2 linked regions of the Undibacterium sp. 5I1 genome follow. The protein of the gene in region 1 interacts with the protein of each later gene in a pairwise test. Links are inferred from orthologs where the notes say so. Each region holds a gene or a part of one and is shown in the gene's direction. Other genes may lie near its edges.

Region 1 (16,328 bases):
GGGATGCACATGGTAGCAATCCGGGACAAAACCGTATTCGCATGGCGCTGGTAGCCGAGGTCGAAGAATGTATGGAAGCAGCACAACGTATTGTCGCTTTCACCAAAAAACTTGCCGGTCTTTGATTTACTGAACTGATTAATCGAATTAACTACTAAAAGGACTTACGAAAAATTGTCCCAACAAGGCGTAGCGACGACGACAGTACTTTAAATACAGCTATGGGGCGATTTTGCATAAGTCCTAACTAAAATATCGGTTCTTATTTTGATCTTTTAATTGAATCAACGACCTACCTATTCACTCTCTTTTATAAAAACTGAAAAAATAATATGACTCAACAATTACAGCAAATCATTGACCAGGCTTGGGAAGATCGCGCCAGTTTTTCACCTAAATCGGCACCTGCAGAATTACGCGAAGCCGTTGCCCATGTTTTATCCCAGCTTGATGCTGGAACACTGAGGGTCGCTGACAAAATCAGCGTCGGTAACTGGCAAGTTAATCAATGGATTAAAAAAGCGGTCTTGCTGTCCTTCCGCCTGGAAGACAACATCGTGATGCCATCCGGCGATAACATGCAGTTCTACGACAAAGTACCGACTAAGTTTGCTGACTACACCGCAGAAGATTTTGCTAAAGGCGGTTTCCGCGTGGTACCACCTGCCGTTGCACGTCGCGGCAGTTTTATTGGTAAAAATGTTGTATTAATGCCGTCCTACGTCAACATCGGTGCGTATGTCGATGAGGGCGCGATGGTGGACACCTGGGCAACCGTCGGCTCCTGCGCGCAAATCGGTAAAAACGTACATTTATCAGGCGGCGTAGGAATTGGTGGCGTTTTAGAGCCAATGCAAGCTAATCCAACCATCATTGAAGACAATTGCTTTATCGGTGCCCGTTCTGAAGTCGTAGAAGGCGTCATCGTTGAAGAAAACTCCGTGATTTCCATGGGTGTTTATATTGGCCAATCAACCAAAATCTACGATCGCGCCACAGGTGAAGTCAGCTATGGTCGCATTCCTTCTGGTTCTGTTGTAGTCTCTGGAAACCTGCCCTCTGCAGATGGCAAATACAGCTTGTATTGTGCAGTGATCGTCAAACGTGTTGATGCGCAAACGCGCTCCAAAACTAGTATTAACGAGTTGCTGCGCGGCGTTTAATTTTTCGTTTAGATCCTTGTTTCGGTGTGCCTCTGTAAAAAGAAATACATCGACTTTTTAAGTTTTTACTCTTTTCCTTTTTGTATAGGGGCACACCATGGCAATGGATCGCTTATTCCAGTTGATGAAAGAAAAACATGCGTCAGACATGTTTCTCGCCATGAACTCGCCTATCCATCTCAAGATTAATGGCAATCTTCTGCCGATTAACCAGCAAAAGATGGATCAGGCGAATATTCTGTCGCTGCTTAATGAAGTGGTATCGCCAGAGCACATGGCACAACTGGAACGAGAGAATGAACTTAATATCGGTATCGGCGCGCCGGGTATCGGTCGTTTCCGCCTGTCTGCTTTCCGTCAGCGCGGCACAGTATCAGCGGTACTGCGTTTTGTACCGGGAAATATCCCTGCATTAAATACGCTGCACTTACCGCTGGTCTTGTCCGAACTGATTATGGAAAAGCGTGGTTTGATCCTGGTCGTGGGTGCCACCGGTTCGGGAAAATCCACCACCATTGCTTCTATGTTGGATCATCGTAATGAAATCAGAACTGGTCATATTCTGACCTTAGAAGATCCGATTGAATATCTGTTTAAAAGTAAAAAATCCATCGTCAATCAGCGCGAAATTGGCACTGACTCAGACAGTTTGAAAACCGCCTTAAAAAATTCTCTACGTCAGGCACCGGATTGTATTTTGATCGGTGAGATTCGTGATCTTGAAACCATGCTGGCAGCGATTGCTTATGCCCAATCAGGTCATCTGGTATTGGCGACGCTGCATGCCAATAATAGTTATCAGGCACTGAATCGTATTATCAGCTTCTTCCCGATGGAAAATCGAAACGCACTGTTATTAGATTTGTCTTCTTCAGTACGCGCCATTGTGTCGCAGCGCCTGATACGTGCTGTCGATGGAGGTCGTTGCCCGGCAGTAGAAATTATGCTCAATACGCGCTATGTAGCAGAGTTGATCGAGCAAGGCGATATTTTCCAGATTAAAGAAGCGATTGAGAAAAGTTTATCGCCAGGCTCCCAGACGTTTGAACGTGCGTTAATGCACCTGATTAAAGAAGGTCTGATCAGTCAGGAAGAAGGTTTGGCCAATGCCGATTCTGCTAATAACTTATTGTGGTTGCTCAATAACGAAGCCGGACCAAGTCCAACCGCGCCAGAGCCAGAACCAGAACAAAAAGAAGAAGCGTCTTTCACCGAATTTACACTGAACGTATAAACAAATTCATAGCCAAGTTTATACAAAGAAATAATAGAAAAATTAGAACATGCAATCACTCGTTTTATATGGCATCCCGAATTGCGATACCGTCAAAAAGGCACGCGCCTGGTTGCAGGAGTACGCTCTTAGTTACAATTTTACTTTCGATTTCCATGATTTTAAAAAACAGGGACTAGAGCGCGCAACTGTTGAAGGCTGGCTTCAGCACACCAGTCTTGACGTACTAATCAATCGCAAAGGCACAACCTGGCGCGCGCTCACAGATGAGCAAAAAGCCTCGGTCAGCGATATCGATGCAGCGATTGCACTGATGATTGCATCGCCCTCCATCATTAAACGTCCTGTGTTGCGAATACCATCCTCCAGCGCCAAAGTCACGCATATCGAAGTCGGATTTTCGGCCCAACAATACCAACCTCTTTTCAAATAATCGCCATGAGTAAAACACTTGCGCTGACAGAAAAACTGATCGCGCTCTCTTCTGTCACACCAGAAGACAAAGGCTGCCAGGATGAACTGATCTCTTTGCTGACACCTCTTGGTTTTCAGTGCGAGACAATACAGTCCGGTGATGTCACCAACCTTTGGGCGCGTAAAGGCACTGCACAACCCTTATTGGTATTCGCCGGTCATACCGACGTCGTACCAACCGGGCCAGTTGATCAATGGCAGTCGTTACCATTTACGCCTACCCACAGAGATGGCAAGTTATATGGCCGTGGCGCAGCGGATATGAAAACCTCGATTGCCGCATTTGTAGTCGCTTGCGAGGAATTTATTGAAGCCCATCCAGATCACAAAGGCTCCATCGCTTTCCTGATCACCAGCGACGAAGAAGGTCCGGCAACCGACGGTACCGTTGTCGTTTGTGAACAACTCAAAGCCCGTGGTGAGCAACTGGATTATTGCATCGTTGGCGAACCAACCTCAGTTGATCTGTTGGGTGACACCATTAAAAACGGCAGACGCGGCACGATGTCCGGCAAGCTCACTATTAAAGGGGTGCAAGGTCATATCGCCTATCCGCAACTGGCAAAAAATCCCATTCACCTGGTTGCCCCTGCGCTGGCAGAGATGGTGGCAGAGGTATGGGATGCAGGTAACGAGTATTACCTGCCAACTTCATGGCAAATGTCGAATATTCACTCCGGTACTGGTGCCTCCAACGTCATCCCTGGCACCGCCGTCATTGATTTCAATTTCCGTTTTTCTACCGCCAGTACAGCAGAAGGTTTGCAACAACGCGTGCATGCCATCCTCGACAAAAACGGTATGGACTACGATTTAAAATGGACGATCGGCGGTCATCCCTTCCTCACGCCAAAAGGTGAGTTAAGTGATGCACTCGGTGCCGCGATTCAATCTGAAACCGGCCTGACGACAGAATTGTCCACCACTGGCGGCACCTCCGACGGACGCTTTATCGCCAAAATTTGTCCGCAAGTGGTTGAGTTTGGTCCGCCCAATGCCAGTATCCACAAGATTGATGAACACATCGAAGTCCGCTTTATCGATCCACTCAAAAACATTTATCGCCGCACCTTAGAAAACCTGCTGACATGAGCAAACTACCCTCTACTTTATTTTTAACTTTGCGTGATTTGTTACGCTATGCGGTGACTCGCTTCAATACGGAAAAATTATTTTTCGGTCACGGCAGTGCTAACGCGCTAGATGAAGCCGCCTATCTGCTGCTGCATACGCTCAAATTACCGATTGATAAAATTGATCCGTTTCTGGATGCGCGTTTGCTACCAGAGGAGGTCGAAGCCTGTCTGACTGTAATTCATCGTCGCTCGACCGATCGCGTGCCGGCGTCTTACATCACCAATGAAGCTTGGCTAGGCACGTATAATTTTTACGTCGATGAGCGCGTCATCGTACCGCGTTCATTCATCGCAGAACTGATCCCTGAGCATTTTTCACCATGGGTGCAAGAGCCGGACACAATCACGCAAATTTTGGAACTTTGTACCGGCTCTGGCTGTTTGCCCATCATGCTGGCTGACGCCTTTCCGGATGCGCAAGTTGATGCCGTCGATATTTCTAAAGACGCGTTGGCAGTCGCCCAACGCAATGTAGATACTTACGAACTACAGGACCGCATTACCCTGATTGAGTCAGACCTATACACCAATGTGCCAGACAAAAAATACGACCTGATTATTACCAATCCGCCGTATGTTAATTCCGGCTCTATGAGTAAACTGCCACAAGAATATTTGCATGAGCCACAAATCGCCCTGGCTGGTGGTGAGGACGGTATGGATCTGGTGCGTAAAATCGTCGCAGGCGCAGGCAAACGTCTGACCAAAAACGGCATCCTGATGGTAGAAATCGGCAATGAACGAGCCTTTGCAGAGCAAGCATTTGCTGACCTCGATCTGACCTGGCTATCTACCAGCGCGGGTGACGACATGGTATTTCTCATCAACGCCAGTCAGCTAAATAATGAATAAGCATTGAATAAGTAGTGAATAAGCAGCTAATATCGCACTGCCAAAAATAAGATACTCACTATAAGTATCAACATTAAAATGAAGATCGTCCAGATAATACTTGGGCGATCAACACTTAGAATCACATACTCCCCGTTTTTTGAAATTTTAGAAATAAGTAAATAATGATACGTCTTCAACAAGTCATCCTGGCGCGCGGCACCAAACCTCTATTCGATAGCGTCGATGTCACGCTCAATCCCGGCGACAAGATAGGCTTGATCGGTTCTAATGGCGCGGGCAAATCCAGCCTGTTCGCCATGTTGCGCGGAGAGCTGCATCCAGATCAAGGCAGCATCGAATTTCCCGCCAAATGGCAACTCGCCCACGTCGCACAAGAAACACCCGCACTGGAACGCAGCGCCATTGATTATGCGATTGATGGTGACACCACCTTACGCAAACTAGAAGCACAATTAGCCGCGCTGGAAGCACAACCCGAGAGCGCAGAAAACGGCCTCGCCATTGGCGAAATGTACGGTGCACTGGCCGATGCTGATGCCTATACCGTGCGCTCACGCGGCGAACAATTATTGCTGGGTCTCGGTTTTACGCTGGCACAAATGGAACAATCCGTTGCCAGCTTCTCCGGTGGCTGGCGCATGCGTTTAAATCTGGCGCAAGCCCTGATGTGCAAATCCGATTTATTGTTGCTCGATGAACCCACCAACCATTTGGATCTGGACGCGATTATTTGGCTGGAAGAATGGCTAAAACGCTACGCAGGCACCCTGCTCATCATTTCGCATGACCGCGACTTTCTGGACGTCGTTGTCAACGTCGTCGTGCACATTGATGAGCGCAAACTCAAGCGCTATTCAGGCAACTATTCCGCGTTTGAACGGCAGCGCGCCGCCCAGTTAATCCTGGCACAAGGTACCTTAGAAAAACAAACCCGCAAACGCGATCACCTGCAATCTTTTATTGATCGTTTCGCCGCCAAGGCCAGTAAAGCCAAACAAGCGCAAAGCCGCATTAAAGCATTGGCTAAGATGGAAGAACTCGCGCCGCTGCGGGCTGCGGCTGAATTCAAATTCCAATTCCGCGAACCACTCAGCGCGCCAAATCCTATGTTGGTCATGGAAGACGTCAACTGCGGCTACCGGGTTGAATCAAAAACTGATCACAGTTTCACTGAAAAAACCATCGTCTCCGACGTCAAATTCTCGCTACAAATCGGCCAGCGAATCGGCTTATTAGGCGTCAACGGTGCAGGTAAGTCTACTCTGATCAAAACCATCGTCGGCGACATCGCGCCTTTGTGCGGCGATATGCAAACAGGCAAAGGCTTAGAGATCGGCTACTTCGCCCAGCATCAGGTAGAAATGTTACGCCACGACGAATCACCACTCTGGCATCTCGCCCACATCGCACCCAATGTACGCGAGCAAGAATTACGTAATTTCCTCGGTGGCTTCAATTTCCCCGGCAACATGGTCACCAGCCCCATCGCACCTTTCTCCGGTGGCGAAAAAGCCCGCCTCGCATTAGCCATGATCGTCTGGCAGCGCCCTAACCTGCTGCTGCTCGATGAACCAACCAACCATCTGGACTTGGAAACCCGCGAAGCACTGACCGAAGCGCTCGCCCAGTTTGAAGGTACGCTGATCGTCGTCTCACATGACCGCCACTTATTACGCGCCACTACCGACCAATTCATCATCGTCGCCGATGGAAAATTGTTACCGTTTGATGGCGATCTGGACGACTATAAAGACTGGCTATTCAAAAATAAATTAGCCAAAGAAGCCGCCCCAAGTTTGCCAGCCAAAACTAAAGAAAAGCAAGACAGTTTGCCACTGGCAAAACCGATCCCGGTAGAAGATCAGGTCGAAGATAAAGAAAAAAAACGCAGAGACGCAGAGCAAAGACAAAAGCTCGCCACACAACGCAAACCGATCGAATCAAAGATCAAACGCCTGGAAGAGCAAATGGCCAAGCTCAACGCCAAGAAACAAGATATCTCAGCCCAGCTTGAAGGTAGCGATATCTATAGCGATGCCAATAAAGAGAAACTAAAAGGTCTCTTACTAGATCAGGCGTATCTAGTAAAAGAGCTAGAACAAACCGAGGCGGACTGGCTGGAGCAGCAGGAATTTTTGGAGGCTGTGTCGTAAAGAAATTAGCTTCATTAAGTCAACCTGGTAGGTGCGATTAGCGCAACGTAATCGAACGCACATCATTGCTCACCTGACACCTCCATCAGTAAAAATATACAACAGCAATTAGACACGAATCAGGTATTCGTTGATGTGATTGGAGTATTCAACCCAGATTTTCCATTGGAACAGCGACAAGTGTGCCTTTGGCGGACTGACTGGCTAGACGCGACGACGACGCAAGCTGCATCTTGCTAGGAGGAGCAACAACGCCAGGCAGTTCGCCAAAGGTGCAATTGTCGCTGTAGCGTTCCCACTTATCCCTCTGAAGACCGCACGCCGTCTGCGTTTTTTGCGAAGTGGTAGCGGTCTAATGGAAAATCTGGGTTCAACATGCGTACGATTACGCTGCGCTAATCGTACCTACTTGGGATATTTTCTGCGCGAAATAGCAAGCTATCAGAACGTGATAACCGGCACAATAAAAAAACATCATTAACATACTCCCACCCAGTAAATTTAATTGTCCATATAATCAAATGGCAATAAGGCATATTTAGATAAAATAAGGGGGAGTATATTAAAATTACCCTATTTGACGCGATCATTTGACATTGCATTTTTGTACAGCACAACCTACCCCACTTTTAATCCAATTCCATGACAGTCATCATCCAACCCGCTCGCATTGCAGATGCTGACGCCGTTCTTGCATTTGAATTGCAGAACCGCGACTACTTTGAGCAATGGGTGCACAGTCGCACCGACGCCTATTATGATCTGGCACAGGTGCGGGCTACGTTGCATGCTGCAGAGGTTGAGCGCGAGCAGGATAAGTCGTTTCAATATCTGATCTGGGCGACGGATTCGGGCACTAATCAGCCGCAGTTAGTTGGCAGAATTAATCTCACCAATATTGTCAGAGCACATTACAACAAAGCGACACTCGGCTACCGTATGGCGCAATCGGCGACCGGTAAAGGTATCGCCAGTTGTGCCATCGATTTGTTATTGAAAGAAGCCTTCGGCCCACTCAAACTATGGCGTATTGAGGCGGTCGTCCGTCCAGCGAATATCGGCTCGGCAAAAGTGTTAGAGAAAAATGGGTTTAGCCAATTTGGCCGGTCAATTCGCAGCGTCAAATTGCACGGTGAATGGCAGGATTTACTGCACTTTGAACGACGCGCAGAATCATCATGAGTTGCCTGAACAGTTTTCGCACCTAAGTTTGTCGCTCCAAAGCAAATTTGAACTTACGGGTATAGTGATCTTTTTTCATGAGAGGAAAGATCATGCCTTTAGTCACCATTACTGTCCGCAAGCCAAAATCGAGTGAATTCAAATCCGGCGTTTTAGATTCCGTTCATGCTGCGCTGGTGGCATCTGGCGTGCCCGTGACTGACAAGTTCCATCGTGTATTGGAATTGGATGCGGATGATTTTCGCTTTGATAGCACGTACCCAGATCTGACATCTCCCCGCACTGATGATTTTGTCTTCATTGAAATTCTGTGGTCGGTCGGGCGCAGTGTGAAAATCAAGAAAAAATTACTCGACGATTTGATACAACGACTGACTGCGCTGGATCACAATCCGGAAAACGTGATGGTCTGTTTTAAAGAAACTACCTGGGAGAATTGGTCTTTTGGCGGTGGTCGTTTGATCCATACCTGATCTGATTTTTGGTTGAAGAAACAGGATTTACATTGCAGCGACAAGAAAATAGGTAGGGTGCGCCATGCGCACCGATAAACTTGAGCTGCTAGATTTAACGACCAACGGTGCGCATGGCGCACCCTACGTGTGTCGAGTTTCCAAATGCTGGTGGTAAATCCGGTGCTGGTGATTTGAGATAAATTGCATTGCCGTTTGCATCTGCCCTCACCCCAGCCTTCTCCCGCTCGCGGGAGAAGGAGTGATGTGTTTGGTTTGCTTACCAATGCGCGGATTGAATTTTATAAGTTCAATTTTGCGGATTTAAGTACGCTGATTTAAGCTCGCTGATTCAACTTTATTGAATCAGCCCCCGCTTCCATCAAGATTAATTCAACTTCTTCAACGCTTCTCTCACATACGCGGCATTGGGACTATTCGGCGATAGCTGCAAGAAGGTGTTGTAGGCGGCTTTTGCCTTTTCGTTGTCATTCAGCCTTGCTCTTGCATCGCCAAGATTGAGATAGGCGATGGCTCTCGAAGGATCGATTTGCAAAGTATTTTCAAACCAGCGTGCCGCCTCGGCAAACTTCTCTTGTTTAAAGTAAACGAAACCCAGGTTATTCGCAGCCAAACCAAAGTCAGGTCGGTACTTGAGCGCCTCTGTGAAGGCCGCCTCTGCCTGCGCGTATTGTTTTTCCCGATAAAGTTGCAAGCCCTGATCATTGGCACGTTGCGCTAGCTGCCGCGATGACGCGTCAACCGGTTTAGGCGCAGCGATTTTTTGCTCGCCGCCATTCAGATTTTTAATCACGATTGGTGCGTCTGTACCGACCTTGTTACGGGCGCCATCAATCTTGCTGTTGAGTGCGATCGCATCTGCGGATAACTGGTCTGTCTTGGCGTTTAAGAACTCGGATTCGCTCCGCACTTCAAATACAAATTCACCGCCCTCTGATCCTGGCAGGCTGCCAAATGCGGGAGTCTGTTGCGATACACTAGACACTGCAGGTGCGATGTAAGCTGCTAGCTCGGTCGCTGTGATCATGCCGTCACCATTAAGATCCGCTTTGCCAGAAAGGGCTTGTAGCAGCGTCCAGGTGAAGACCGAATGGCCGTTTGGCCCGCCATCAGCGACTAACTGATCCGCGCCACCGGCAGTCAGCATCTGACGACCCAGCCGCTTGGCATTCTCACGCAAGAAACTGCTGGTGCCGCCACCGCGGGTTAAGCCAAGGCCGCTGTAACAGGCGTCCATCACAAACAGGATGTGCTTGGCATTCAGGCTCTCGGCGATGTTCTGCAAATCCGTCATCGGGATCGCATCGACGGAGATTTGTTCAGGATCGGAATCAACAGGAATGATGTAGCCCAAATTGCGACCGGAACTCAGTTTGCGGGTAGCACCGTGGCCGGCAAAAAATACAAAAACACGGTCATCTTTTTTCAGTTGTCCATGACCTAGCTTGTCATGAAATACGCTCAGGATATTGTTTCTGGTGGCGTCGGCATTGGTCAGGGTAATGACTTTGTCGCTGGAAAATCCCAGACGGCCAATCAGCATGTCACGAATCGAATTCGCATCTTGTACCGCGTACTGCAACTTGGGCCACTTAGCATAATCATTGATTCCGATGACGACTGCCCAGCTATTTTGATAATCGGTCGTAATACTAATTTTTTCTACTGGCGCGGTAGTTTCTTTCCCTACCTTAAATTCGCTGCCATTCCATCCAGCAAAGTGATACCCATCGGCGATCAGTTTATCCAACACCAGCGGCAATGCCTTGACGGTACGCTCGTGAATATCATGGAATAAAATAATACCGCGTTGCTCTTTATCGACTGTCGCCAATACACGGTTCGCGATCGAATTGGGGACGGGGTCGGCCCAGTCCAAGGAATCAATATTCCACAACACTGAACGCAAACCAAGGCTGGACAAGATCTGCATGCCTTCCTTATTTTTGGCACCATACGGAAAGCGGAACAAGGACGAGCGCGCGGGATCAATCGCTTTTAATAACTGGTCGGTTTGTGCGATCTCGGCGTGCAAACTATCGCCATTTTCTTTCGAGAGCAAGGCATGGCTAAAGCTGTGATTTCCAATCGCATACCCGGATGCCAATAATTTTTTGCTGATATCCGCATTTTTATTCAGCTTCTCCTTACCTTGCGCATCAACGGTACCAACGTTGCGCCCGACCTGAAAAAATACCGCAGGCACATTGTATTGTTTGAGTATCGCTGCGATCTCGTCGGTATATGTCGCATGTGGACCATCGTCAAACGTCAAGACGATTGTTTTGGCAGGCAAACCAGTCCCAAAAATATCCTTGTCTTTGGCAGCGGCGGGATCAACCGGCTCCGGAATCTCAGGGTAAGGCAAGATCACGCCATAGTCTTTAAGGATCTGCTCACGCGGATAAAGTTTGCGCAGCTTGTTGAGGTAATCATCCCAACGCTCCCGTTTTAGCTCTATCGAGCGGGTTTCAAACCGGGAGAAAATATCTTTTAATTCTTTATCGTATTCTCTTTCTATCTCGTCTAAGGCAGCCAAATCGTCACCGACGCGTTTATGTAATTTGATCGCGGGCAAAGTCTGTTCAGTCGCAATCGCTTTTTGCAGCTTGAGTAAGACTTCGCGGAAAGCGAGGCGATCGGCATCGAACAAACCTTCACCAGACTCGATAAAGTTCAGTATCGTGTCATACGCGGCTTCGCGCTCTGGCGCTTTGAGTTTTTTTAATGAATCTAGATAATCATCGACCGCAACCAGTCGCCCCAGATTTTCATGAAACAAGGCTTGACCAATCCGGTTGGCAGCAGTTTTCTCTTTGGCATTGAGTGATTTTTCATCGCCGAGCAGTACGATCACTTTTCTGTACGCTGCCAGAATATCGCCTAACTCTTTCGGCAACTTGTTTTGCGATGGAGCGATATCAACTAGATCAGCCTTCCCCTGCTCTGGCTTTGTTGCCTTGCTGGTAGAAAAAATATAAGCACCTGATGCGACCAGCGCCGCAACAACGAAGGCGGCAATGGCGAGAATAATTTTGCGAGATTGGCTCATGAAGTAATTACGTGTGTCGGCAAAGTTGGATTGAGTTGCTAAGGCTGTAAGGCTGTAAGGCCGAAAAGCAAAACAAGAATGGTGTAGTTGCAATCAAGCCATATCTTAAGTCAGATCATGATATTTTTGACAAAAATTTGCTTCAATCAATGTGGGCAAGACATCGTGAATAGATTAGAAACAAGTCAATTGATTTGCTGTCTCAGGCATCAGTTCAGCCAAGTTTTAGATATCATTGCCATAGACTAGTATTAAATACTCCCAGCTAGTATAATTTATTGTCCATATAATCATTGGACAATGAGGCATATTTCATAAAAATGATAGGGAGTATATTAAATACTCTTCTTATTCGTGGTATTAAGTGAAAGATGTTTCCGTCACAAAGTATGAGAACCACTCAGTGATTTTTTTCACTCCTGAATTACAACAAAAACCGCATGACTCTTTTCAAAGTCATGCGGTGCTTTTGTGATCTACTGCAATCAGATCGAGCTTAGGTGATCAAATAATGATCGCTTCTTTTTTCTCAGACTTATTCAATAAATCCTTCGCTGCCAAGGCCAGAAATGCATCCACTGCCGACGCACTTGCGCCACCGGTTTGTATGCTGGGCACCATGGCGATGTGACCTTTTTCAATCGCCTCAGCAAAGCGCAGTAAGACGGTTTGCTGGAATTGCAGTTCTGGACCGCCGTAGGCTTCTACATTCAAGCGAGTTGCTTTTGCTTGTGCCTCACCGACTTGTTGTAGCTGATACGCTTCGGCATTGGCCAGAGTCCGTTTGGCATCCGCTGCACCAGACGCCGTTTGACGTGCTTCTTCAGCTGCTTTGATCGCTTTCTGCACTGCTGCACTACCTTGGTTTTCGGCGATTTTGACGGCTAATTCTGATTCGGTAATGGCCGTTTGTTGTTTCGCTTTGGCCTCTGCCTCGCGCAGAATACGTTCTTGTACTGCCGCAGTTTCTTTGGTTTTATAGGTTTCTAATTGCTCTCTGGAGACTTGACGTTCACGCAGTTGTTTTAGGATGACTTCAATTTGCGTGTCCCCTGTTTTGGCGCGTGGAGTGCCAATCAAGACTTCATTTAAAGTCAGGTTATAGCCTTCAAAGTTTTTGCGCATTTCTGCTTTAGCGCGCTCTTGGATATCGGAACGCTCTTGCAATAATTCGATCAGCGTTTTGCCTTGCCCAATATTTTTGAAATAAGCAGCAACCATCGGGTCCAGCGTTTGCTCAACCAATTTTTGGATATCGCCGAAGCGCTGAATCACGAGCGGTGCCATTTTGTAGTCGATATTGACGACTACAGATAATGGCAAATCAGGCTCAAACGCATCTTTGGTAATTAAGGACACTTCGCTCAAATGCTTATCTAACTCATGCGAACCAACAGCCCCTGATTGCCATTTCAAAATGAAATTCGTCGTTGGGACATCGATGACCCGTTTAGCATAGGGATTGAGTGCGTATTTTCCAGGCAATAGCGGCGCAGCTTGTACACCTTTTTCATCACTGCCCACCAGTTCACCATGACGATACGCCTCACCTGTCACATCATTACCGGCTTTGCCAGTGTAAGAGACAACCACACCGACATAGCCCACTGCGACCACGCGTTTCTCTACGATTTCATAACTGGCGAAACGTGCATTCAGATAATAAGTACCTTCCACCAAGACTTGTAATTGACGACCTTTATAACCACCAGCATCAATAAAAACTTCAGGATTTTGATAATCATGGTGATAGCTGGCAGCGTGATGGGGATCGGCACCAACCACGGGTGCAACGATGGTGCCCTCTGGCAGAGATTGGCCTTCATGCGTAGTAATGACAGCCAGTTTATCGTCACGGATCACCAGAGGCTGAAAGCCGCTACGCTTTCTTAGTTCATTTAACATTTCTGCCAATTGACCAACGACCTGACCTTCGCTATTGATATTGGTGTCGCCTGGCAGAGGCAAGGCGTAGACTTTTTCAGAACTCAAGACGACGAATTGAGCAAGGTTGATCGCATAAGTACCTTCGCGCAGAATTTTTCTTTGCAAGCCCTTTTGACCTGCGCTGGTCAAAAATCCACGCACATCCGTAAAGTCATTTGCCGTTTTATTGCAGGCTAGATTTTGTGTCGGCGCCATCGCTTGTCCGTCGCGGGCAAATACATAGGCCAGCGTGCCCTGCTGTATCGTTACCAGATCATGCCGATGAATCGCATATTGGAATGGGAAGAATAAATGGAAGCCACCACGTAAGACTTCGGGCTGAAAACCAGCCTCACCGCTTAAGGCGATAAATCCATGTTCTAAGGAACCTGACAGTGACCATTTCTTTTCTACGATACCGATTTTTTCGTTGGAGATATACACCAGCATATTGCTGGCGTACACCAAAATAATGAGGGCAAGTACGGAGACTGCCAAAATAATTTCAAGCATGATGAATCCTTTTTTTATGAATCCCGATTTTCTGGAAATGCAGCGGCCTGACTAGCACTGGATAAGCGCTAGCTGAACTACTGTTTGCTTTTTTTGTGGAAAAATAGGGAGCCTGTCACGCTCCATAAGAAGATTAAGAAGGTCGTCGCGGCACTTCTGTTGCGATGACTTTTTGGGACTTGACGACTTGCATTGCGGTGGCGATCAGGCCGCTCATATCACCCAAATTGGCTGGGATAATGATGGAATTATTGGTCTTAGCTAAATTGGCAAAGGCCGCTACATATTGCTCTGCAACTTTAAGATTAGCGGCATCAGAGCCACCTGGTAATTGCATCGCAGCGGCAGTTTTACGAATCGCTTCTGCACTCGCTTCTGCAATAGAGAGGATAGCGGCTGCCTGACCTTGCGCACGGTTAATCGATGCTTGCATTTCACCTTCTGATTTGGCGATGGAGGCTTCTCTCTCACCGGTTGCAATATTGATTTGCTCTTGCTTACGACCTTCCGACGCGGCGATCAGGGCACGTTTTTCACGCTCGGCAGTAATCTGCGCCTGCATCGCATGCAGAATCTCTTTGGGTGGTGTGAGGTCTTTGATTTCGTAACGCAAGACTTTGACACCCCAATTGGCGGCGGACTCATCAATCGCATTCACGATCGTTGTATTGATGTGGTCGCGCTCTTCAAATGTTTTGTCCAGTTCCATCTTACCGATGACAGAACGTAAGGTGGTTTGTGCCAGTTGCGTAATCGCAGCGATGTAATTGGAAGACCCATACGATGCGCGCATCGCATCCGTAATTTGAAAATACAAAATACCGTCCACTTGCAACTGTGTGTTGTCGCGCGTGATACAGACTTGCGGTGGCACATCCAACGGGATTTCTTTCAAAATATGTTTGTAGGCTATGCGATCAACAAAAGGAACAACAATGTTTAAACCTGGCCCCAGAGTTGCATGATATTTACCCAAACGCTCGACTACCCAAGCATGCTGTTGCGGCACGACATTAATGGTTTTGATGACAAAGACCATTGCCAGAACAAACAGAATTAAAGCTACACCACTAAAACTACCCATATACACTCCATAAAATTCACATCGGTTACAGACAAATTAAGATGACTCAATATAGTGACTAATTACAGCAACTAAGTATTGCTACTAAGCACCGCTAACAAGTGCGGCTACTAAGTCATTACGACTAAATATTTGCGACGGCATTGCCGTGTTTTACGACGGTTTTACAATTAAACGACTTCCTTGTATTTCATCAATCACATATACGCCAGGATACCCAGCGGAGTGCTGCAACTCTACATCCCACATTGCACCGCGATACATGGTGCGTGCATTAAATTTACCGTTGCCAGCATCCTTCCATTCATCGACTTGTATGCGCTGACCAATATCCATATTCACATTCGGATCACGTGCCGCATCCACGTTTTTTGTAAAACCATACTTACTTTTGTGCAGCGTAACCGTAGCAACCGCACCCACCAAAGCGGCAATAATCAATTGTGTGGAGACACCAAAATTGAAGAAAGCAACCAAGGCACCAGCCACAATGCCGATAGAAATCATTAACAAATAAAAAGTGCCGGTAAACAATTCTAGTATCACCACCAAACCCGCCAACACCAGCCACATCATCCATGCGTTCATAGTCGTTTTTTCTCCTTATCTTTTTTCATCACTATTCAGGTTCAATATCGCCAACATCGGTGAATCGTCGTATTCTGCGCGATTTGTTTCAAACGGTCATCGGTAATCGCGTTGAGAATTTACTCACCAAATTCTGTAAAAAAAAGCCCTCGCTACCTTTTGGCAGCGAGGGCTATTTTTATGAATTTTGTTGGAGTATTGATTTTATTTTTATTACTGTTAAGGCATCGGTAGTCTAGTCTAAATTCCGTAAACTACAACCACTAAAATCAGTCTTGTTGCGGCGCACCAACAAAAAAGCGTGAGCCTGTTTTTGATACAGGCTCACGCTTTATTTTGCTACTGACGACTGAAATTGGTGAGTTTTTTATTTGCTCACAGCCGCCAGTTTTTGCCAGGTATCAATGACAGAATCAGGATTGAGTGAAATCGACTCTATACCTTCCTTCATCAACCATTCTGCAAAGTCAGGATGATCGGATGGACCCTGACCAC
Region 2 (16,757 bases), 390 kb from region 1 along the record:
ACGGTTGTGATCCAAGCGCAACATTGCAGTGAAGTTTTTGGATGGCAAGCTTGGTGCCGATTTCATTGCGATGTACGCATTAGTGTTTGCAGGATTACCAACCACCAAGATTTTCACATTACGCGAAGCAACGGCATCTAATGCTTTACCTTGAACTGTAAAAATTTGTGCATTCGCTTCCAATAAATCTTTGCGTTCCATTCCCGGTCCACGTGGACGCGCACCAACTAACAGGGCAACATCGATATCCTTAAAAGCAGTCATCGGGTCACTATGAGCAGTCATGCCAGCGAGTAATGGGAATGCGCAATCGTCGATTTCCATCATAACGCCTTTAAGTGCTTTTTGCGCTTTTTCGTCAGGAATCTCTAACAATTGCAGAATAACCGGTTGGTCTTTGCCAAGCATGTCGCCATTGGCAATGCGGAATAAAAGGGAATAGCCAATTTGGCCAGCAGCGCCTGTTACAGCTACGCGCATAGGGGATTTTGCCATGATGCATCTCCGAAGTGGTGTGAAAATTATGTCGACTTAACGCTTTATAATCAATCATTTCAAACTCGATTATTAAGCATAAAAAGCACACAATGATACCGTTGAAAGTAGGGCGCGTCAGCCAAATTCACAAGCGACCTCTAATTTCTTAATCTATCAATATTAAGCTTCAATCTTTATATCAATCTACGGTGTTTGTGGATTTCTTCTTTACTTTGAATCTATAAGAACTAATATTGCTTGACGACTTTAATGTTGGTTCGTGTCAACTCGTTCATACGGGAGTTTAGGTTGGCTAGAACGAAGTGTCAATCAATATCTTATGTCTTATATAAGACATATTACTTGTTAATTTGTTGTGGACGGAATGCTACTTTCTGTGGTGAAATTGTGGTCTATGAATTCTACTGTGCCAACCGCCAATAATCAGGGTAATAATCCTAATAGCTCGACTGTAGGTGTTGCTGCGCCTGGTTATGTGACATCTGGCGCATCTCCTACTTTTAGCCCTTTATATCAGCAAATTAAAGCTTTGATTACCCAGAGTTTGCAGTCGGGCGAGTGGAAGCCTGGTGAGTTGATCCCTAGTGAGATGGAATTGGCTAGTCGTTTTAAGGTAAGTCAGGGTACTGTTCGCAAGGCGATTGATGAGCTATCTGCAGAAAATTTGGTTATACGTAGACAGGGGAAGGGTACTTTTGTCGCAACTCATCATGAGGCGCGCTCCCAATTCCGTTTTTTGCGCTTGGTGCCAGATGTTGGCATTCCACATTATCCTGAGAATAGAATTATCGAGGTGAAGCGGCTCCGTGCACCAGCTGATGTTGCGCGTGCACTAGATATCAAGTCAGGTGACTCTGTTGTGTTTATCCGAAGAGTTCAATCTTTTTCTAACGTACCCACCATTTTGGATGAATTGTGGTTGCCAGGGGTGATCTTTAAGGGATTGACTGCTGAGCGCCTTAATGAATACAAAGGCCCGATGTACGGTTTGTTTGAAACTGAGTTTGGTACGCACATGATCCGAGCGTCCGAAGAAATTCGAGCGGTTTGTGCTGATGAGGTTTCCGCTAATTTGCTTCAGTTAGATGTTGGTGCACCTTTGTTAAAGGTGGAGCGAATTTCGTTTACCTATGGCGATAAGCCTGTCGAGTTACGACGTGGGCTTTATCTGACCGACCAACATCATTATCGTAATGAACTGAGTTAATGCGGGTCATATAGGACGATTATTGGCATTACGTGTCAAAATACGTATTCAGATTTCGCAGTAAGATATGACTATTTTGTAGCAAAATGTCTTTTTGGTTGGTGCAATGCACCAAAATAGGCGAAAATTATAAAGTTCATGTACAGACTAGTTAATGGGGAGATTATTTATGTCTGAAGTAGTAAAAGCTAAACCTCGCTACGGGGTGATGCGGCTGATTGATGCCACAGGATATCGGCTGCCACTAGCTGGATTCGTTTCTATTCTGCACCGCGCAAGCGGAATGCTGATGTTTTTGCTCTTACCATTCATTTTGTATTTATTGGATAAAAGCATTACTTCAGAACTGTCATTTGCAGTGCTCAAAAATTTCACTTCGGGTATTTTTGTTAAATTGACTATTTTGGCGCTGTCATGGGCTTATTTGCACCATTTTTGTGCTGGTATTCGTCATTTGTTCATGGATTTTCATGTTGGCTTGAATAAAGACTCTGCACGTCAATCTGCCGTTGGTGTATTCGCTGTGAGCCTGTCTTTGGCTGCTTTGATTGCTCTTAAATTATTTGGAGTATTTTAAATGGCAAATAACAATATTGGGCCTAATCGGTTTGTCACTGGTGCGCATTATGGTTTGCGCGATTGGTTGGCGCAACGTGTCACAGCTATCGTTATGGCGCTGTATACCGTGTTGCTACTTGGATTGTTTTTAACGGCAAACGACTTCAGTTATGCTGGCTGGGCAGGTATTTTTGCGCAACAGTGGTTTAAGTTGGCGACCTTTGCTGTCTTTATGTGTTTGTTTTATCACGCTTGGGTAGGTATGCGTGATATCTGGATGGATTATGTGACGCACAGCGTTGCATTGCGTCTGGTGTTTCAAGTCGCCACTATTTTGTGGCTGATCGCTTGTGTCGGATATGCGGCACAGATTTTGTGGAGAGTGTAACCGTGGCAGCAATCAAACCCGCAATTCCATCCCGCCGCTTTGATGCGGTGATCGTTGGCGCAGGTGGCTCGGGCATGCGTGCTTCCTTGCAATTGGCAGAAGCTGGCCTGAACGTCGCTGTATTGTCTAAAGTATTTCCTACGCGTTCGCACACAGTTGCGGCACAAGGTGGTATCGGCGCGTCACTAGGTAATATGTCCGAGGATAATTGGTACTGGCATATGTTTGATACCGTAAAAGGATCAGATTATTTGGGCGACCAAGATGCAATTGAATTTATGTGTCGTGAAGCACCTAAAGTAGTTTATGAGTTAGAACATTTCGGTATGCCATTTGACCGTAACGCTGATGGCACTATTTACCAGCGCCCGTTTGGCGGACACACTGCAAATTTCGGTGAAAAACCAGTACAGCGAGCATGTGCGGCTGCAGATCGTACTGGTCATGCGTTATTGCACACTTTGTATCAGCGTAACGTTCGTGCTCGTACTCATTTCTTCGTCGAGTGGATGGCAATTGATTTAATTCGTGATGCTGATGGAGATGTCTTGGGCGTAGTTGCCTTGGAAATGGAAACTGGCGAAGTGATGATGCTTGAAGCCAAGCAAACCATCTTTGCAACCGGAGGTGCAGGTCGTATCTGGGCTGCCTCAACAAATGCATTTATCAATACTGGTGACGGTATGGGTATGGCTGCACGCGCTGGTTTGCCTCTGGAAGATATGGAGTTCTGGCAATTCCATCCAACGGGTGTTGCTGGAGCTGGCGTTTTGATCACAGAGGGCGTGCGTGGTGAAGGCGGTATTCTGGTCAATAGCCAGGGCGAGCGTTTCATGGAGCGTTATGCACCGACACTAAAAGATCTTGCTCCTCGCGATTTCGTTTCCCGTTCTATGGATCAGGAAATAAAAGAAGGTCGCGGTTGCGGTCCAAATAAAGATCATGTCATGCTGGATTTACGTCATATCGGAGCAGATACCATTCAGAAACGATTGCCATCGATTCTGGAGATCGCACATAAGTTTGCTAACGTAGATGCGACCAAAGAACCGATCCCGGTAGTGCCAACTATTCATTATCAAATGGGTGGTATTCCAACTAATATTTACGGTCAGGTTGTCGCCCCTAAAAACGGTAACCCTAATGAAATAGTGAATGGTTTATATGCGATTGGTGAGTGTGCATGCGTTTCAGTGCATGGCGCTAATCGTTTAGGTACCAATTCGCTGTTGGACTTACTAGTATTTGGTCGCGCAGCAGGTAATCATATCGTTGCCAGCAATTTGAAGGCTCGCAGCAATAAGGATCTGCCAGCGGATGCAGCAGATCTTGCATTATCTCGTTTGGCCAAACTGGAAACTAGCACGGGTACCGAGCGTGTACAGTACGTCGCGAATGCGATTCGTAAAACGATGCAATATCACTGCGGTGTATTCCGCACTGACGAGTTGCTGCAAGAGGGCGTCAAAGAGATCATGGAGTTAGATGAACGTCGTAAGCATGTCTCGTTCAAAGACAAATCTAAGGTATTTAACACAGCACGTGTTGAAGCCTTAGAATTGGATAATTTGATTGAAACCGCAAAAGCGACCATCACATCTGCTGCTGCGCGCAAAGAGTCGCGTGGTGCTCATGCGCATCGTGATTATGAGAAGCGCGACGATGAAAATTGGATGAAACACACGCTATGGTATTCGGAGGCTAATCGTCTGGATTACAAACCAGTTGTTACCAAGCCGCTGACTGTAGAGACCTTCAAGCCTAAAGCACGTACTTTCTAAGAATTGCGAAGAGAACAAAATGGCACGTACACTCAAATTTAAAATTTATCGCTACGATCCTGACAAGGATGCAAAGCCTTACATGCAAGATCTTACAGTTGAGCTGCAAGACACAGACAAAATGTTGCTAGATGCATTGCAACGCATCAAAGCTGACGTTGATGATTCTCTTGCCTTGCGTCGTTCATGCCGTGAAGGTGTGTGTGGTTCGGATGCAATGAACATCAATGGTAAAAATGGTTTGGCTTGTACCACTAATCTGAACGAATTGACTGAGCCTATTGTTTTGCGTCCTTTACCTGGTTTGCCAGTCATTCGTGATCTGATCGTGGACATGACGCAGTTCTTCAAGCAATACAACTCCATCAAACCATATTTGATGAACGAGTCGATTCCGCCTGAAAAAGAGCGCCTGCAAACGCCTGCAGAACGTGAAGAATTAGATGGCTTGTATGAATGCATCTTGTGTGCTTGCTGCTCCACATCTTGCCCTTCGTTTTGGTGGAATCCAGACAAATTCGTTGGCCCTGCCGGTTTATTGCAAGCTTATCGTTTCATTGCAGATTCACGCGATGAGGCGACCAATGAGCGCTTGGATAACTTAGAAGATCCGTATCGTTTGTTCCGATGCCACACGATCATGAATTGCGTTGATGTTTGCCCTAAGGGTCTTAATCCGACCAGGGCTATTGGCAAGATTAAAGAGTTAATGGTTAGGCGAGCTGTCTAGTCGTTGCAGAATTTAATCGAGTAAAACAATCGAGAGCTACAAGTTCGTTATTCCTCGAATGTTGAATTTGGAGCTCTTATTTTATGTAATTTTTGTTTTGCTTCGAATGGCAGTCTCAAGAATTGCATGAAATATGAATTCAGTATTGAAAGCAATTATGTCTGAAATTAAAATCGTATCCCATCAAAGTGACCCCGTAAAACGAGCTCGCCTAAGGTGGCGCTCCAGACGCGGTCTTTTGGAAAATGATCTCATACTCACTCGCTTTTTAGATTTACATGAGACATCTCTTACAGATGATGAAGTGGATGCTTTTGGTCGATTGATGGAATTGCCTGATAATACTTTGATGGACCTTATTTTGGCTAAAAAGCAACCAGAAGCTGAAGTTGATTTGCCGCACGTGCACGCACTTTTGGCTCGCTTGCAGATTGCCTGATGTTGATAGAGATTTATTGATAAAAATTTTCTCTCGTTTTTTTGATTAACGACTCAACTCTATGTTGAAGGAAGAGCCATGACGAATTCTGAAACAAAAGCCACACTATCTTTCTCTGATGGTTCTGCATCATTAGAAATGCCAATTTACAAAGGTACAGTTGGTCCTGACGTAATCGATATACGTAAATTGTATGGCGCAACAGGGATGTTTACTTATGATCCAGGCTTCATGTCAACGGCAGCATGTAACTCGTCAATTACTTACATTGATGGCGACAAAGGCGAACTGCTGTATCGCGGCTACCCCATTGAACAACTAGCAGTTAATGGCGGTGATTTTTTAGAAACTTGTTTCCTGCTATTGAACGGTGAGTTGCCAACAGTTGAGCAAAAGGCTGAATTTGTTGCTACTGTAACGAATCACACTATGGTGCACGAGCAGATGCAATTTTTCTTCCGTGGCTTCCGTCGTGATGCACATCCGATGTCTGTTCTGGTTGGTACAGTAGGCGCTTTAGCGTCGTTCTACCATGATTCCCTCGATATTAATAATCCACGTCACCGCGAAGTATCTGCAATTCGCTTGATCGCAAAAATGCCAACTCTGGTTGCTATGGCCTATAAGTATTCCATTGGGCAGCCTTTTGTTTATCCTCGTAATGACTTGTCATATAGCGCTAACTTCATGCACATGATGTTTTCTACGCCATGTGAGCCATATAAGGTAAATGAAGTTTTGGTTCGCGCTTTGGATCGTATTTTGATACTGCATGCTGATCACGAGCAAAATGCATCTACTTCTACAGTTCGTCTGGCGGGTTCGTCTGGGGCAAACCCATTTGCGTGTATCGCTGCTGGTATCGCTTGTTTGTGGGGGCCTGCACACGGTGGTGCTAATGAAGCTGCTTTGAGCATGTTGGAAGAAATAGGAAGCGTTGATAATATCTCTGAATTTATTGCCCAAGTAAAAGATAAAAACTCTGGCGTAAAATTGATGGGCTTCGGTCATCGTGTTTATAAAAACTATGATCCACGTGCTAAATTAATGCGTGAAACTTGCTATGAAGTTCTGCAAGAACTCGGTTTGCAAGATGATCCATTGTTTAAACTTGCGATGGCGTTAGAAAAAATTGCGTTGGAAGATGAATACTTCGTCTCTCGTAAATTGTATCCAAATGTCGATTTCTATTCCGGCATCGTACAACGTGCACTCGGTATTCCGACTTCCTTATTTACGGGTATTTTTGCCTTGGCTCGTACAGTTGGCTGGATCGCGCAGTGGAAAGAAATGATTTCTGATCCAGAGCAAAAAATTGGTCGACCACGCCAATTATTTGTCGGATCTCAGACGCGTACCGTGTTGCCTATTGATCAGCGTGGATAGTTGGTATCGAAAAAAGCGAGTCAGCTAGACTCGCTTTTTTTTACATTAAATATGCTATGCTTCAATTAGTAAGTAGATTTTTAGATGTAAATTCATTTTTAATTCAAAAAAGTTATTTTTTTAAATATACGAATGACAGTTTTGATTTAAAAGTGGAGTAGTTAGAAACCAGCCCTTCCCCACAACTTGATGTGCAATCCGCTAACCGGTCAGGCCGTGTCGCGGAAGGTTAGATTAACCCGCTAATCTCGCGAAACGCGAAGAAAGGTGAGCAAGATGATGCAACAATATAACGCTAACTCGTATTTGTTCGGCGGCAATGCGCCGTACGTAGAAGAACTTTACGAAGCGTATCTAAACAATCCCGGATCTGTTCCTGATAACTGGCGCGCGTATTTTGACGCGATGCAAAACGTTCCTGCGGTCGATGGCTCAAGTAAACCGGACGTAGCGCATGCACCTGTGATTGCTTCGTTTGCTGAGCGAGCCAAACAAGGTCCTATTCGTACAGTCAGTGCGAGTGCCGACGCCGAAATGGGTCGTAAACGTGTCGCTGCACAGCAATTGATTGCTGCCTATCGGTTCTTAGGTAGCCATTGGGCGAATTTGGACCCTTTGCAACGTCAAGAACGTCCAAATATCCCAGAACTTGAAGCTAGTTTTTATGGCTTTACAGATGCTGATATGGATATTCAGTTCAACATTAGCAACACCTATTTTGGGCCAGAAACCGCATCATTGCGCGATTTGCTGAATTCTTTGCGCGATACTTACTGTCGTTCGATCGGTGCTGAATTTATGTATATCAGCGACCCAACTGAAAAGCGCTGGTTACAACAAAAGCTTGAGTCCATTCGTTCGACTCCAAGTTTTTCCGCTGAAAAGAAAAAACATATTCTTGATCGCTTGACCGCAGCAGAAGGTTTAGAGCGCTACCTTCATACTCGTTACGTTGGTCAAAAACGTTTCTCACTCGAAGGTGGTGAGAGTTTTATCGCCTCCATGGACGAGACTATTCAACGTGCTGGTGAACGTGGTGTTGAAGAGATCGTTATCGGTATGGCGCATCGTGGTCGTTTGAACGTGTTGGTCAATACTCTGGGCAAGATGCCACAAGATTTGTTTGCTGAATTTGAAGGTAAACATGGTGACGATCTGCCAGCAGGTGACGTTAAATACCACCAAGGCTTCTCATCAGATATTTCCACTCCGGGCGGACCAGTCCATTTGTCCCTTGCATTCAATCCATCCCATCTTGAAATCGTTAATCCAGTAGTTGAGGGTTCGGTTAAGGCGCGTATGGAGCGTCGTGGCGACAAAGATGGTTCTCAAGTTCTACCTATATTAGTTCATGGTGACGCTGCGTTTGCAGGTCAGGGCGTTGTCATGGAAACGCTGAACCTCGCGCAAACACGTGGTTATGGTACTGGCGGAACGGTACATATCGTGATCAACAATCAGATTGGTTTTACTACATCTGATCCGCGCGATTCCCGTTCTACTTTGTATTGTTCCGACGTCGTAAAAATGATTGAAGCACCTGTATTGCACGTTAATGCTGATGATCCTGAAGCCGTTGTTCTGGCAACACAGATCGCTTTGGACTACCGTATGGAGTTCAAGAAGGATGTCGTTGTTGATATTATTTGCTACCGCAAGCTAGGTCATAACGAGCAGGACACACCAGCGCTGACGCAGCCTTTAATGTATAAAAAAATTGCTCAGCACCCTGGTACTCGTAAAATGTACGCCGATAAATTGGCAGCGCAAGGTACGATCCCAGCTGATGGTGGCGATACGATGGTCAAGGCTTTCCGTGATGCTATGGATGCAGGTAAGCATACGGTTGATCCGGTCATCTCCAACTTCAAGAACAAATATGCAGTGGATTGGATTCCTTTCCTAAACCGTAAATGGACTGACGCAGCAGATACAGCAGTACCTCTTTCTGAGTTGAAGCGTTTAGCTGAGCGTATTACGACGGTGCCAGAAAGCTTCAAGCCGCATAGTCTGGTTGAAAAAGTTTTGGGCGACCGCGCCACCATGGGTCGCGGTGAATTAAATCTTGACTGGGGTATGGGCGAGCATCTTGCCTACGCATCTTTAGTTGCGTCTGGTTATGCAATCCGTTTGACGGGTCAAGATGCCGGTCGCGGCACATTTGTACATCGCCACGCGGTTTTGCATGATCAAAATCGTGAGCGTTGGGATGCAGGTACTTATATTCCTTTGCAAAACATTTCAGACAAGCAAGCTCCATTCGTCGTGATTGATTCTGTATTGTCAGAAGAAGCTGTATTGGCATTTGAATATGGTTATTCCACTGCAGAACCAAATACATTGACAATCTGGGAAGCACAATTCGGCGATTTCGCTAACGGTGCTCAAGTTGTTATCGATCAATTCATCAGCTCCGGTGAAGTAAAATGGGGTCGTGCTTCTGGTTTGGTGCTGATGTTGCCGCATGGTTACGAAGGCCAAGGTCCAGAGCATTCATCTGCACGTCCTGAACGCTTCTTACAGTTGTGCGCTGACAATAATATGCAAGTGGTTCAGCCGACGAATGCTGCGCAAATTTTCCATCTCTTGCGTCGTCAGATGATCCGTCAGTTCCGTAAGCCTTTGGTCATCATGACGCCGAAGTCCTTGCTGCGTAATAAAGATGCGGGTTCTCCGTTGTCTGAATTAGCAAAAGGTAGTTTCCATACAGTGATTGGCGAAGTGGATGACAAGATCGATGCCAAAAAAGTGAAGCGTGTGATCGCTTGTTCAGGCAAGGTTTACTATGATCTGGTCAACGCACGTAAAGAGCGTGGTCAGACTGATACGGCGATTATCCGTGTGGAGCAGTTATATCCGTTCCCACATAAGAGCTTCTCAGCTGAGTTGAAAAAATTCCCACAATTGGCTGAGTTGGTTTGGGCACAAGATGAGCCGCAAAATCAGGGACCTTGGTTCCAGATTCAGCACAATATTTTTGAAAGTCTGGATGAAGGTCAAAAACTGGCATATGCCGGTCGTCCAGCTAGCGCATCGCCTGCTGTAGGTTACTACGACAAGCACTACGCACAACAAAAAGCATTGCTGGATACGGCATTTTCTAAACTCAAAGGCTACGTCCTGACTAAATAACGATCTTGTATTGACTGTGCGTATTCATTACGCATAAATCAATTAGTGATCCGTGGCGCAGCAGAAGCTGCTGCGCCCAACAGATATCCGAAACGGAGAAAAAACATGGCAATTATCGAAGTAAAAGTACCGCAATTATCCGAGTCAGTTGCAGAGGCAACTTTGCTCACATGGCATAAAAAAGTTGGTGAATCCGTCGAACGTGACGAGAACTTGATTGATGTAGAAACGGACAAAGTTGTTCTGGAGTTACCTGCACCAGAGGCCGGTATTATTACTCAAATCATCAAACCAGACGGTAGTACCGTGGTTGCTGGTGAAATCATTGCTATTTTGGATACTGACGCATCTGCCAAGGTTAGTCCGCTCCAAGTCACCGCACTCCCAGTTGCTTTAACAACTGATCCAGTAACTGATGCAATCAATAGTCTTGCTGCTAAATCTGCTGGTGTTGCAATGCCAGCTGCTGCAAAAATTTTGTCTGAAAACAATATGTCTGCCAGTGCAATTGATGGCACAGGCAAAGACGGTCGCGTTACCAAAGGCGACGCCTTAGCCGCAGTTGCAAAACCTGCCGTTACAGCGACTGCACCAGTAGTTGCGCCAATCGCAGCACCAGTTGCAAGCAAGCCAGCTTTGCAGCAAGTCAATGCGCCGGCAATGAACTTAGGTGATCGCCCTGAAGAGCGCGTGCCAATGAGCCGTTTGCGCGCCCGTATTGCAGAGCGCTTGTTGCAATCTCAATCGATGAATGCGATTTTGACGACCTTCAATGAAGTCAACATGGCACCAGTTATGGAATTGCGCAATAAGTACAAAGACAAATTTGAAAAAGAACATGGCGTTAAACTGGGTTTTATGTCTTTCTTCGTTAAAGCTGCCGTTGCTGCTTTGAAAAAATATCCGGTTATTAATGCTTCTGTTGATGGCAATGACATCGTGTACCACGGCTATTTTGATATCGGTATTGCAGTCGGTTCCCCACGTGGTTTAGTAGTACCTATCTTGCGTAATGCGGATCAAATGTCGATTGCTGAGATTGAGAAGAAAATTGGTGAATTTGGTGCCAAAGCCAAAGACGGCAAACTGACACTGGAAGATTTGACTGGCGGTACGTTCTCCATCTCCAACGGTGGTACTTTTGGATCGATGTTGTCCACACCGATTATTAATCCACCGCAATCCGCAATCTTAGGTGTGCATGCAACTAAAGACCGTGCTGTTGTTGAAAATGGTCAAATTGTAATCCGCCCGATGAACTATCTTGCGATGTCTTACGACCACCGTATCATTGATGGTCGCGAAGCAGTTTTAGGTTTGGTCGCAATGAAAGAAGCATTGGAAGATCCAGCTCGCTTGTTGCTAGATCTGTAATATGAACTTCGCTGACGAAATCAAACGTCTGCACGAACTGCATCAGTCGGGCGCACTGACTGATGCCGAATTCGCGCAAGCCAAGGCTAAGTTGCTGGCGTCGAATGAAAGTGCTGAACAATCATGGTCTGGCACTGATCAAACGATCAATCAATTAAATCAGTTCCGCCGGTCCAGAAAAGATCAATGGCTAGGTGGCATTTGTGGTGGTCTTGGCAAACTTACCGGAGTCGAATCCTGGATCTGGCGTTTGCTTTTCGTTATGTTCACTTTCTATTTTGGTTCTGGTCTGGTGGCTTATATCCTTGCATGGATATTTATCCCGGAAGAAGAATAAATAGAGCGAACACAATCTGAACACATCAGGAAAATATTCATGAGTAAACAATTTGATGTCGTCGTTATCGGCGGCGGCCCTGGCGGCTATATAGCAGCGATCCGTGCAGCACAGCTCGGTTTTTCCACCGCATGTATCGATGCATGGAGTACTGATAAAGGTACGCCAGCATTAGGCGGCACCTGCACCAATGTTGGTTGCATTCCTTCCAAAGCTTTGCTGCAATCATCCGAGCATTATGAGCATGCCGGCCATTCCTTTGCAGATCATGGTATCGAAGTCAAAGGCCTGGCGCTTAACATCGGCCAAATGCTGGCACGTAAGAACACCATCGTTAAGCAAAATAATGACGGTATTGTGTATCTCTTTAAGAAGAACAAAGTAACGTTTTTCCACGGTCACGGGTCTTTTACCAAGGCAGTTGAAGGCGGCTATGAAATCAAAGTCGTAGGTAAAACAGAAGAGAGCATCGTTGGCAAGCATATCGTTCTGGCGACGGGTTCTAATGCACGTGCTTTGCCGGGTGCGGAGTTTGATGAAGAATTGATTCTGTCCAACACTGGCGCCTTAGAGTTGCCAGCAGTACCGAAAAAACTGGGCGTCATCGGTGCCGGTGTAATCGGTTTGGAAATGGGCAGCGTCTGGCGTCGTCTGGGTGCTGATGTGACTGTGTTAGAAGCTCTGCCAACCTTCCTTGGCGCAGTGGATGAGCAAATCGCAAAAGAAGCGCACAAACTGTTTGTGAAACAAGGTTTGTCCATCAATCTCGGCGTAAAGATTGGCGAGATCGTCAAAGGTAAGAACGACGTCACCGTCAATTACAGTGATGACAAAGGTACTGTGCATGTAGCGGTATTCGATAAATTGATCGTCTCCATCGGTCGTACACCTAACACCAACGGCTTGAATGCGGATGGTGTTGGTTTAAAACTCGATGAGCGTGGTTTTATCGCGGTTGATGGTGATTGCAAAACTAATTTGCCAAATGTCTGGGCGGTTGGTGACGTCGTGCGTGGCCCTATGCTGGCACACAAGGCGGAAGAAGAAGGCGTTGCAGTTGCTGAGCGCATCGCTGGTCAGCATGGTCATGTCAACTTCAATACGATTCCGTGGGTTATTTATACTTCACCTGAGATCGCCTGGGTTGGCCGCACTGAGCAACAGTTGAAGGCAGATGGTGTTGCTTACAAAGCTGGCACATTCCCATTTATGGCGAATGGTCGAGCCCGTGCTTTAGGTGATACGTCCGGGATGGTCAAATTCTTGGCAGATGCGACGACGGATGAAATCTTAGGCGTACACATTGTCGGTCCAATGGCATCGGAGTTGATCGCAGAAGCTGTTGTAGCAATGGAGTTTAAAGCCTCAGCAGAAGATATCGCCCGTATTTGTCACGCACATCCATCTCTGTCGGAAGCGACTAAAGAGGCGGCGTTGGCAGTAGACAAACGTTCGTTGAACTTCTAATCAGAACGATTTTTGAACATGACGCCGCTGATGGGATAAATATCCTCTCAGCGGCGTATTTATTCCTAAGCGGTAAAAAATGAATGTTCTAGAGTTTTATCAAGAAGCCCTGACCAAGCGTGGTTTTCAAGCGGATGCTGCACAACAACTCGCAGTCGATCGGCTGCAACAATCCTATGATGAATGGGTGGAATACAAATCCAAGCGCGCCAACAAGTTCACCCGTTTGATCACCCGTCCCGATGTACCACGCGGCGTGTATATGTGGGGCGGGGTAGGGCGTGGCAAATCGTTTTTGATGGACAGCTTTTATTCTGTCGTGCCAGTTGTGCGTAAAACTCGTCAGCACTTTCATGAATTTATGCGTGCAGTCCATCGGCAGTTGGATGAGTTGACTGGTGTAGCGGATCCGCTGGATGAAGTCGCACGTCGCATTGCTAAAAAATACCGTCTGATTTGCTTTGATGAGTTCCACGTATCCGACGTGGCTGATGCCATGCTCCTATACAATCTGCTGAACGCCTTGTTTGAAAACGGCGTGTCATTTGTCATGACATCCAACTATCAGCCCGACACTTTATATCCAGACGGACTGCATCGCGATCGTATGTTACCCACCATTGCGCTATTGAAAGACAAGCTAGATGTCTTAAATGTCGATTCGGGTAACGATTACCGCAAGCGTGCGCTGGAACAGGTGGATGCTTATCTCACACCGCTCAATGCAGCGACCGATAAAGCGTTACGCACAGCATTTTCCAAACTGGCAGACACCGCTGATGAAGACTCCAGAGTCAATATTGAGGGCAGGGACATCAAAGCCTTACGGCGCGCCGGTACTGCAGTGTGGTTTGACTTCAGCACGCTTTGTGGCGGCCCCCGTTCGCAGAATGATTATCTTGAAATTGCCAGCCGTTTTCATACCGTGATATTGTCCTCGGTCCCGCGCATGTCGGCAGCAATGTCGTCTGAGGCACGTCGCTTTACCTGGTTGATTGATGTGTTTTACGATAACAAGGTCAAGCTGATTATGTCGGCTGAAGTGCCTGCAGAAGAGTTGTACACACAAGGTACTTTATCGAATGAGTTTCACCGTACCGTATCGCGTATTATCGAGATGCAATCGCGTGAATACATGGAAACCGATCAGCGGCACAGTACTGATACTCTCACTTAACTTATTCTGAAAGCTTGATCTATGACACCGTTTCACCGCAGATTTACTTATTTGTCGTCTGTCCTGGCTATTGGTTTATTCAGTTTTTGCTCAGTATCCTCTGCTCAGATACAAGATCCGCCTTTGACGCTGGATGAGTTGGCTAGTGTTGTCGGCAAACTGGATCAGACGTATGCACCAAAAGCCATTCAAACCGTCGAAGCTGCCGATGCCGCATTAGCCCAAGTAGAGCCAACCCAAAGACAATTGCAAGCTTGGTATATTCGCACTCAACACACTTGTTACGAACGTTTTTTCGTCAACTCTTGTCTGGACAACGCCAAGCTTAGTCGCCGCAAGCATTCTGTTATTTTGCAGCGTATCTCAGTAGAAGCAAAAGCTTATAAACGCAAAGAGCATATTGAAGAACTAGATGCTGAGTTGAAATTAAAAAATGAGCAAAAACAGTTGGACGAGCAGAAAAAGTAATAACAATGATAATGCGCACTGCATGGTGTTGCCGGGCTGGCACCGAATATTGCGTTATTGTTGCGCTGCTTAAAGAGCGAGATCAATATAAATAAATCCCCTAAAATATCTAAAAAAAGGGGAGTATGTGTCAAAAATAGCCTCATTGTCCAGAATAAACCTAGACGTTAAAATATACTGTGGGTAAGTATATATGATGCTTGAATGCCGGTTTAGGCGTCAGCTATAGCGCCAATCTAATGTTTAATTCAATGCTAACTTAGGTGCGAATTCAGGTGCAAATTCAGAGCGTACTCAAACGAGTTAGCGCCTTCTGCAAGGTCTGCTCTTGCTTAGTAAAACGAAACCGTACGATGTCGGATTCGCTTGCTTGCTGATAAAAGCCCGATAGCAGAATTGCTGTCACATCACGATCACTCAATGGACGGCGACACCGGTGCCGCTTAACTGTGTTTTGGCAATCGAGTCCTTGATCGCTTTTGCAGTCATTATTCTGCGAATAGCTGCTACAACGACCTCTGGATTGGCGACTTGTATTTGATGGTCAGAATCGACGATGGTCGTGTTGGCGTTTGGGTAAAGTCCCTCGACCATAGCTGCTAGTTTGGGGCCAGAATCAGTAACGCCGAAATCGACAGCAATTGCGCCTGCTGATTTGGGGACGTTAAACAGTCGCTCTACAGGAATTTTATTTGCCCATGGTAATGCAAGAACTTCTTCGCCGGTATTGAAGATTTGGTCTATCTCGTGATTAATTACTGTACTAAAAAAGATCTGTTTGGCAATTCGGGTATAAAGCGGGAAGTCGGCTGTTTTTTTGATGACGCCAGGATAGATGGCATCAACCAGAACAACACCCGCAACGTCCTGGGGATACATCCGGGCAAATAGCTGCATGTACAACCCGCCTAATGAATGACCAACCAGCAGATAAGGTGGTTTTAAGCCTTGGTGTTGCAAAGTCTTGCGTAGTTCTTCCACAATCGTTCGGCCATCACGTAGCGCTTCCGTTTCATCACTTTTGCCATAGCCGGGACGGTTGTAGGCAAATACGGTCGCCTCGTTTTTAATATCTTCAATAACTTTGCTCCACTTATCCAGAGTTTCGCGTGATCCGTTTTCAAATACGACGATGGCTTTGGATTTGGTAGTCTCAATCTGCAACACTTCAATATTGTGATTGTTGATCTTTTCGATTCTGCTTTGTGCATATGTATTGAGTGATATGGCGAATGCGACGAAAGCGAGAGTTAAGCGTAATAGCATAATTGAATCCACAGGTTGAAAATCCTGAGATTATACGAATGACAATTTGAAATTAGATGTGAAGCGACAAAGCACAAAATCTTCGGGATGAAATGCAATATTTGACCGATAGCCCGTATTGGTGAAAACCAGCAGAAAAGCCAAAGGGAAATAGAAAGGGGATTAAAAAAATAGGGAGTATGGTTAAATATAGCACCTACGTGCATGTATATAAAAGGTGCCGTAAATATACTCTATCTAAGTATTTATATTTCCTGCAGGCGTTGCAATGCGGCATGCAAGGTCTGCTCTTGCTTAGCAAAGCAAAACCGTACAATCCCGGATTCGTTTGCCTGCTGGTAAAAGCCGGACAGTGGAATCGCTGCCACACCTATTTCGCTGGTCAACCAGCGTGCAAAATCCAGCTCTGACTGATCAGAAATCGCTGAATAATCGACACATTGGAAGTAAGTTCCTTGTGCTGGCAGCAACTTAAAGCGGGAGTTTTTTAAACCGTCACGGAAAAAATCCCGTTTTTGCTGATAGAACGCAGGCAAGTCCAGATACGGT

The links.
Region 2: the proteins of RGU72_RS08375 (region 1) and RGU72_RS06730 interact in binary tests that used the Escherichia coli proteins (3 or more experiments, as listed by UniProt). The link is inferred for Undibacterium sp. 5I1 from one-to-one orthologs.

Annotation. Positions count from the first base shown.
Region 1 is NZ_JAVIWI010000001.1:1,891,354-1,907,681, forward strand. What follows is about bases 4,572-7,519. They hold RGU72_RS08375 (ATP-binding cassette domain-containing protein), read left to right. Parts: upstream 4,572-5,023; coding sequence 5,024-7,015; downstream 7,016-7,519. Other genes in these bases: prmB (50S ribosomal protein L3 N(5)-glutamine methyltransferase), read left to right, coding at 4,572-4,859. Outside these bases: dapC (succinyldiaminopimelate transaminase), read left to right, coding at 1-125; dapD (2,3,4,5-tetrahydropyridine-2,6-dicarboxylate N-succinyltransferase), read left to right, coding at 333-1,163; RGU72_RS08355 (PilT/PilU family type 4a pilus ATPase), read left to right, coding at 1,261-2,397; RGU72_RS08360 (arsenate reductase), read left to right, coding at 2,447-2,830; dapE (succinyl-diaminopimelate desuccinylase), read left to right, coding at 2,836-3,963; more of prmB, read left to right, coding at 3,960-4,571; RGU72_RS08380 (GNAT family protein), read left to right, coding at 7,658-8,197; RGU72_RS08385 (tautomerase family protein), read left to right, coding at 8,290-8,670; RGU72_RS08390 (polysaccharide deacetylase family protein), read right to left, coding at 9,038-11,722; RGU72_RS08395 (SPFH domain-containing protein), read right to left, coding at 12,227-14,161; RGU72_RS08400 (stomatin-like protein), read right to left, coding at 14,295-15,245; RGU72_RS08405 (NfeD family protein), read right to left, coding at 15,399-15,833; ppsA (phosphoenolpyruvate synthase), read right to left, coding at 16,201-16,328. UniProt on the Escherichia coli protein: Genetic data indicate it may be involved in ribosome assembly or function.
Region 2 is NZ_JAVIWI010000001.1:1,497,842-1,514,598, reverse strand. Bases 6,943-10,319 are described here. They hold RGU72_RS06730 (2-oxoglutarate dehydrogenase E1 component), read left to right. Parts: upstream 6,943-7,263; coding sequence 7,264-10,119; downstream 10,120-10,319. Other genes in these bases: odhB (2-oxoglutarate dehydrogenase complex dihydrolipoyllysine-residue succinyltransferase), read left to right, coding at 10,225-10,319; gltA (citrate synthase), read left to right, coding at 6,943-6,987. Outside these bases: RGU72_RS06770 (malate dehydrogenase), read right to left, coding at 1-495; RGU72_RS06765 (GntR family transcriptional regulator), read left to right, coding at 893-1,705; sdhC (succinate dehydrogenase, cytochrome b556 subunit), read left to right, coding at 1,875-2,282; sdhD (succinate dehydrogenase, hydrophobic membrane anchor protein), read left to right, coding at 2,283-2,651; sdhA (succinate dehydrogenase flavoprotein subunit), read left to right, coding at 2,654-4,432; RGU72_RS06745 (succinate dehydrogenase iron-sulfur subunit), read left to right, coding at 4,452-5,162; RGU72_RS06740 (succinate dehydrogenase assembly factor 2), read left to right, coding at 5,296-5,601; more of gltA, read left to right, coding at 5,680-6,942; more of odhB, read left to right, coding at 10,320-11,493; RGU72_RS06720 (PspC domain-containing protein), read left to right, coding at 11,495-11,830; lpdA (dihydrolipoyl dehydrogenase), read left to right, coding at 11,870-13,297; cell division protein ZapE, read left to right, coding at 13,377-14,474; RGU72_RS06705 (hypothetical protein), read left to right, coding at 14,496-14,942; RGU72_RS06700 (alpha/beta fold hydrolase), read right to left, coding at 15,360-16,208; RGU72_RS06695 (pyridoxal phosphate-dependent aminotransferase), read right to left, coding at 16,454-16,757. UniProt on the Escherichia coli protein: E1 component of the 2-oxoglutarate dehydrogenase (OGDH) complex which catalyzes the decarboxylation of 2-oxoglutarate, the first step in the conversion of 2-oxoglutarate to succinyl-CoA and CO(2).